2 regions of the Streptomyces sp. BBFR102 genome follow, and region 2 is predicted to be linked to the other one. Evidence: riboswitches for the same ligand, from Rfam matches in the RefSeq annotation. Region 2 holds a riboswitch; the other holds the start of a gene.

Region 1 (3,399 bases), 2.2 Mb from region 2:
ACGGTGCGGTGGTCGAGGCGGGCACCAGTGGTGACCAGCTCGCGGACGGCGCCGAGGAACCGCTCCACGTGCTCCTCGGGCGTTCCCGCGCCGAAGCTGACCCGGACCGCGCCGAGCGCATGCCCGTCGGCCTCCTCGGGGGCGCCGCACTCGCCCGGCTCGGTCCGGCCCGCCTCCAGCAGCGTGCGCACCAGCGGGTGGGCGCAGAAGAGGCCGTCACGGACGCCGATGCCGTACTCGGCGGAGAGGGCGGCGGCCAGGTGCGAGCCGTGCCGGCCCTCGGCGGTGAAGGAGACCACGCCGACCCGGTCCGCGCCGTCGCCGAAGAGGTTCAGGACGCGGATGCCGGGCAGTTCGGCGAGGCCGGTGAGCAGCCGCTCCAGGAGCACCTCCTCGCGGGCGGCTAGCCGGTCCAGGCCGGCTTCGGTGAGCGCGGTGCAGGCGGCTGCGACGGCGTAGGCGCCGATGACGTTGGGCGAGCCGGCCTCGTGCCGGGCGGCCCCGGTGTGCCAGGCGACGTCCACGCCGCCGTCCTCGGCACGGGTGACGGCGCGGCTGGCACCGCCCCCGGCGAGGTACGGCTCGGCTGCGCGCAGCCAGTCGGCTCGGCCGGCCAGTACGCCGGAGCCGAACGGCGCGTACAGCTTGTGGCCGGAGAAGGCGACCCAGTCGACGTCCAGCTCGGCCAGGGAGACGGGCCGGTGCGGGGCGAGTTGGGCGGCGTCCAGGACGACGCGGGCGCCGTGCGCGTGGGCGGCGGCGGCCAGTTCACGGACCGGCCAGATCTCCCCCGTGACGTTGGAGGCGCCGGTGACGCAGACCAGCGCCGGAGCGTACGGGTCGCGGGCGGCGAGGGCGCGTTCCAGGGTGCGGACGGCCTCGTCGTGGCTGCGGGGCGCGTCGAGGACGGTGAGCCGGGCGGAGCGCCAGGGCAGCAGCGCGGCGTGGTGCTCGGTCTCGAAGACGAAGACCTCGCAGCCCCCGGGGAGGGCGCCGGCCAGCAGGTTGAGGGAGTCGGTGGTGGAGCGGGTGAAGAGGAGTTCGTCGTCGGGGCGGCAGCCGAGGAAGGCGGCGACCGTGGCCCGGCTCCTCTCGTAGAGGTCGGTGGAGAGCTGGGAGAGGTGCCCGGCACCCCGGTGGACGCTGCCGTAGTACGGGGCGTAGGCGGCCACGTCGTCCCAGACCCGCTGGAGGGCGGGGGCGCTGGCGGCGTAGTCGAGGGCGGCGTAGTTCCGCTCCCCGCCGGTGGCGAGGGGCACGGTCACGTCGGCACCCAGAACGGGCAACGGGTCGCAAATCGTCGGTTCGGTGGCGGCGTCGGCGGCCATGGGGGCTCCCGGAGCGGTGGCGGCGGGGCGCGGGTGGCGCCCGGCGGCGAGGACGGACGGAGAAGGTGCGGGGTGGGGGCAACCGCGGCCCGGGCCCGGGGAGTCCCCGGACGTACGCGTCGTTCCGCGCCCCGCCTCACGGCACCGGGCTCACCCGGGTGCACAGGGGCCACACCGGAAGCCGAACCGGTACGGCCGCAGGCGGAAGGAGAAGGGGGACGCTGTCGGGCGGCGGAGGCCCTAACGCATTCGCTTGCTCACGAGAGTCGCTCCCTCGAAGGACCAGGACCCCTGGGCACTCGCCCCGACGGGGCGCGAGGGGTCCGCGCTTGCCGCGGACGGTCTGACCGCGGCCTGGTCTTCACCCGGGGCACCCCGCCACGGACGGAGGGTTGCCGGACAGCGGGCCGGGGCCGTAGTCGCTGTCACTCATGACCTGCGGGCATCCTGCCACACCGGGCGGAACGCGCGAGGCGCGGTCCGTCATACGGACCGCGCCTCGTCGGTGCGGATTCCCAACGGCCGCACACGGGCCTCGTGTTGGGGGCGGAGGTCACCGGTGGGAGGCCGCCACCCAGCGTTCCAGGGCCGCCTGGGCGCGGCCGGAGTCCAGGGATTCGGCGGCCAGCCGCATCCCGTCGGCGATGCGCTCGGCCAACGGCGCGGCCGTGGGGTGCAGCGCCGCGAGGGCGGCGGCGGAGTTGAGCAGGACCGCGTCGCGGACGGGCCCGGTCTCGCCCGCCAGGAGCCGGCGCGCCACATCGGCGTTGTACGAGGCGTCGGCGCCGCGCAGCGCCTCCACCGGCACCAGTTCGATGCCGACGTCACGCGGGTCGAAGGTCTCCTCGCGCACCTCGCCGCCGCCGACCAGCCAGACCCGGGAGGTGGCGGTGGTCGTCAGCTCGTCGAGCCCGTCGTCCCCCCGGAAGACCAGCGCCGAGGAACCGCGTTCGGCGAGGACGCCGGCGATGATCGGCGCCATCCGGGCGTCGGCGACCCCGGTGGCCTGGGCGCGGACCCGGGCCGGGTTGGTGAGCGGGCCCAGGAAGTTGAAGACGGTGCGGATGCCCAGCTCCTTGCGGGCCGGGGCGACGTGCCGCAGCGCCGGGTGGAAGCGGACCGCGAAGCAGAAGGTGATCCCGGCCTCCTCCGCGACCTCGGCGACCCGGCCGGGCGTCAGCTCCAGATTGACGCCGAGCTTCTCCAGGACGTCGGAGGCCCCCGAGTCCGAGGAGGCGGCACGGTTGCCGTGCTTGACGACCTTCGCGCCCGTGCCCGCGATCACGATGGCGGACATGGTGGAGATGTTGACCGTACGGGCGCCGTCGCCACCGGTGCCGACGATGTCGACGCTGTCGCCGGGCACCTCGATGGTGCGGGCGTGCGCGTACATCGCGCGGACCAGGCCACCGATCTCCTGGACCGTCTCCCCTTTGGCCCGCAGGGCGACCGCGAAGCCGGCGATCTGGGCGTCGGTGGCTTCGCCCCGCATGATGCGGTCCATCGCCCAGGCGGTGGCGTCGGCGCTCTGGTCGCGTCCGTCCAGCAGGCCGTTGAGCACCTCCGGCCAGGAACGGACCGCCGTGGTGTCGCCTCCAGCGGGTTGCGCAGCGCTCATGGTCGCTCCTGGTTCGTCTCGAACTGCGGGATGGTGCACACCCTAACGAAGCCCGGCAACGGCCTGGGGCCCCGTCCAGCGAATGGACGGGGCCCCGGCGTGGCGATCAGTCGGTCAGGGTGGTGCGGAGATCAGTGGTGGCCGTGGCCTTCCTGGATCTCCTTGTACTCCTCGGCCGTCGGCTTGGGGATCTGGGTCCCCTGGCCGAAGTACGCCTTGGAGAGCTTGGCCCGGAGCTTCTCGACGCCCTTGACCTTGCGCTCCACGCCGTTCTCGTCGACCGTCGGGCCGATCTCGGCCGGCTTGTACTGCTCGTGCTGGGTGAGGGTGTGCAGCTGCTCCTGGCTGAGCGGCTCGTGGATCTCGATGAACTCACCGTGCGGCAGCCGCTTGATGATGCCGGACTCGCGTCCGTGCAGCACCTTCTCGGCGTCCCGCCGCTGGAGACCCAGG
Region 2 (3,399 bases):
CAGCCATGCGGCCTACCTAGCCCCTTCCCGTACACGGCAAACACTCGCCCCGGACCTTGGCTCATCCCGTCCGCCGGTGGTACGGGTCCGGGACGCGGGTGTGGGCGGTGTGTTCCGGGAGCGGGGCCGGTGGGGCCTCGGCGAGGCGCCCGCCGCGGTACTCGGCGACCTCGACCATCGGGGGACGCTCCTCGGTGTCGACTTTGGCCGTGTGGGCGACGAAGCCGTCGTCGCCGCGTTCGAACTGGGTCAGTTCCGGGCGGACCAGGTGGCCGCGGGCCAGCCGGAGCTGGGCCGTGCGGTAGATGGCGGCGGCCATGCGGCCCAGCGCCAGGCCGTCCTGGTGGCGGTGGACGCGGACGCCCACGTCGACCTGGGCCAGCGCGTCCAGGCCCACCGTGTGCAGGGCGTCCACCAGCAGGCCCAGCTCCACGCCGTAGCCGACGGGGAAGGGCAGCTGCTCCAGCAGGCCGCGGCGGACCGCGTACTCGCCGCCCAGCGGCTGGACGAAGCCCGCGAGGCGCGGCCAGTGCAGATTGAGCACCGGGCGGGCCATCAGCTCGGTGACCCGGCCGCCCTGGCCCGGGGCCGAGCCGAGCGGGCGGTCGTACATCGCCTTGACGAAGTCGACGTCCGCATCGGTCAGCAGCGGGCCGACGATGCCCGAGACGAAGTCGGGCGAGAAGTCCTTCAGGTCGGCGTCGACGAAGCAGACGATGTCACCGCTGGTGACCATCAGCGACCGCCACAGCACCTCGCCCTTGCCGGGCACGGCGGGCAGCCGCGGCAGGATCGCGTCGCGGTGCACGACCCGGGCCCCGGCGGCGGCGGCCTCCTCGGAGGTGCGGTCGGTGGAACCGGAGTCGATCACCACGAGTTCGTCGACGAGCGGCACGGCCTCCATGAGCGAGCGGCGGATCTCCGCCACGATCGCCCCGACCGTCGCCTCCTCGTTCAGGGCCGGCAGCACCACGCTGACCGTGGTGCCGCTGCCGCGTTTGGCGGCGGCCAGTGCGCTCAGCGGCCGGTCGGCGGCGGACCAGGACCGCCTGGTGAGCCAGCGCTCCACCTCTTCGAGCACGTGATCGTCCCCTCGTCTCCGGGTCATGTCCGAGGCCATGTCCTAGGTGTTCTCCCATGATCTCCCGGGCCTTCGCGCGTCCTCGCGGGAGGGCGATACGCCGAAGGGCGGCCGACGACGAGCGGGGCTGCGGCCGGCGGCGCTGCCGGTGCCCGGGGCCCCATCTCGCGGTTCGGACGACCCACTCGACCGTCCGGGCCGTCCGTTACAGTCTTGAACAGCGCGCGTGACCACCGCATGTCGAAAGACGCCGGTTCCGCGCCCGACAAACGCGTTCGGCCTTGTCAGACAAGGGAACCGACGCCATACCGCTCATCCAGAGGGGCAGAGGGACACGGCCCGTTGAAGCCCCGGCAACCCTCCGGTCGGTACTCCCGGCGCGTGTTCCACCCGCGTCCGGCGAGGCTCCCGGCTCGGGAAGGTGCCAATTCCGTCTCGCGGCGAGATGCGTCGCGAGGAAGATGAGGAGAAAGGGCCTCGCCGTCATGGCTGTGCACACCGTCGCCACCCCCGCCACCCCCTCGCAGGACGCCCCCGCGGTCGACCTCGGTCCCGCCGCCGCCCTCTCCTGCCGCGAGTGCGGCGAGCGCTTCCCGCTCGGCCCCGTCTTCGCCTGCGTGAGCTGTTTCGGGCCCCTGGAGGTCGCCTACGCCCTCCCCACCGGCGCCCCCGAGGCCCTGCGCGCCGCCATCGAGGCCGGGCCGGACAACATCTGGCGGTACGCCCCGCTGCTGCCCGTCCCCGCCGACGTCGCCACCAGGCCCAGCCTGAACCCGGGCTTCACCCAGCTGGTCAAGGCCGACCACCTCGCCGCCGAGCTGGGCGTCACCGGCGGCCTGTACGTCAAGGACGACTCCGGCAACCCGACCCACTCCTTCAAGGACCGCGTCGTCGCCATCGCCGTCGAGGCCGCCCGCGCCTTCGGCTTCACCACCCTGTCCTGCTCCTCCACGGGCAACCTCGCCGGAGCCGTCGGCGCCGCCGCCGCCCGCGCCGGGTTCCGCTCCTGCGTCTTCATCCCGCACGACCTGGAACAGGGCAAGGTCGTCATGGCCGCGGTCTACGGCGGCGACCTGGTCGGCATCGAGGGCAACTACGACGACGTGAACCGCTTCTGCTCCGAGCTGATCGGCGACCCCCTCGGCGAGGGCTGGGGCTTCGTCAACGTCAACCTGCGCCCGTACTACGGCGAGGGCTCCAAGACCCTCGCGTACGAGATCGCGGAGCAGCTCGGCTGGCGGCTGCCCGACCAGATCGTGATCCCGGTCGCCTCCGGCTCGCAGCTGACCAAGATCGACAAGGGGTTCAAGGAGCTGATCGCGCTCGGGCTGGTCGAGGACCGTCCGTACAAGATCTTCGGCGCCCAGGCCGAGGGCTGCTCGCCGGTCTCCACCGCCTACAAGGCCGGGCACGACGTGGTCCGCCCGCAGAAGCCCGACACCATCGCCAAGTCGCTGGCCATCGGCAACCCGGCCGACGGCCCGTACGTCCTGGACATCGCCCGCCGCACCGGAGGCGCCGTCGAGGACGTGGACGACGCGCAGGTGGTCGACGCCATCAAGCTGCTCGCCCGTACCGAGGGGATCTTCGCGGAGACCGCGGGCGGCGTGACGGTCGGCGTCACCCGCAAGCTCATCGGGGCCGGGCGGATCGACCCGTCCCTCACCACCGTCGTCCTCAACACCGGCGACGGCCTCAAGACCCTGGACGCCGTGGCGCCCACCACCGGCCCGACCGCGACCATCCGGCCAGACCTGGACGCCTTCCGCGCCGCCGGTCTCGCCACCTCCTGACGCCGTCGCCCGCGCGTCCGTGACGCGCCCCCGCCCGTCCCGCCGCCCCAACTCCCGGAAGGCTGTCCCATGAGCGTCAACGTCCGCATCCCCACCATCCTGCGCACCTACACCGGCGGCCGGTCCGAGGTCCCCGCCGAGGGCGCCACCCTCGCCGAGGTCATCGCCGACCTGGAGGAGAACCACGCCGGCATCGCCGCCCGCGTCCTCGACGACCAGGGCAGGCTGCGCCGCTTCGTCAACGTCTACGTCAACGACGACGACGTCCGCTTCGAGCAGGGCCTTGAGACCGCCACGCCCGACGGCGCCGGCGTCTCGATCATCCCGGCGGTGGCCGGCGGCTGCTGAGCCTCCCGCGCCCGCGGAACCACCCGCGCCACCGAATTGCCCTCTCCGCTCCATTCCCTCCCGGGAAAGCGGAGGGGGCAATTCTGCATGGTTGAGCGCGATAGAGTTGGGGAACAGGCTCCCGTGTTTGTGCCAGGAGCATATGAGCCGCCGTTCTCCCTCCGGCGGACTGCAGGC

Evidence for each region. A riboswitch is a leader RNA that binds a small molecule or an ion and turns the genes downstream of it on or off. The one in region 2 is predicted to bind S-adenosylmethionine.
Region 1: it holds a riboswitch for S-adenosylmethionine, as region 2 does, so the genes downstream of both, ACSLIC_RS05495 (aminotransferase class V-fold PLP-dependent enzyme) here and thrC (threonine synthase) in region 2, are expected to answer to the same signal.

Annotation. Positions count from the first base shown of each region.
Region 1 is NZ_CP195757.1:1,203,612-1,207,010, forward strand. Features, by position in the region: gene ACSLIC_RS05495 (aminotransferase class V-fold PLP-dependent enzyme) at 1-1,328, opposite strand, end outside; SAM riboswitch class IV at 1,649-1,765, opposite strand; gene trpD (anthranilate phosphoribosyltransferase) at 1,882-2,946, opposite strand; gene qcrB (cytochrome bc1 complex cytochrome b subunit) at 3,078-3,399, opposite strand, start outside.
Region 2 is NZ_CP195757.1:3,370,629-3,374,027, forward strand. Features, by position in the region: gene ACSLIC_RS15075 (alpha,alpha-trehalose-phosphate synthase (UDP-forming)) at 1-7, opposite strand, end outside; gene ACSLIC_RS15080 (glucosyl-3-phosphoglycerate synthase) at 62-1,081, opposite strand; SAM riboswitch class I at 1,391-1,549, shown strand; gene thrC (threonine synthase) at 1,567-2,874, shown strand; gene ACSLIC_RS15090 (MoaD/ThiS family protein) at 2,944-3,222, shown strand.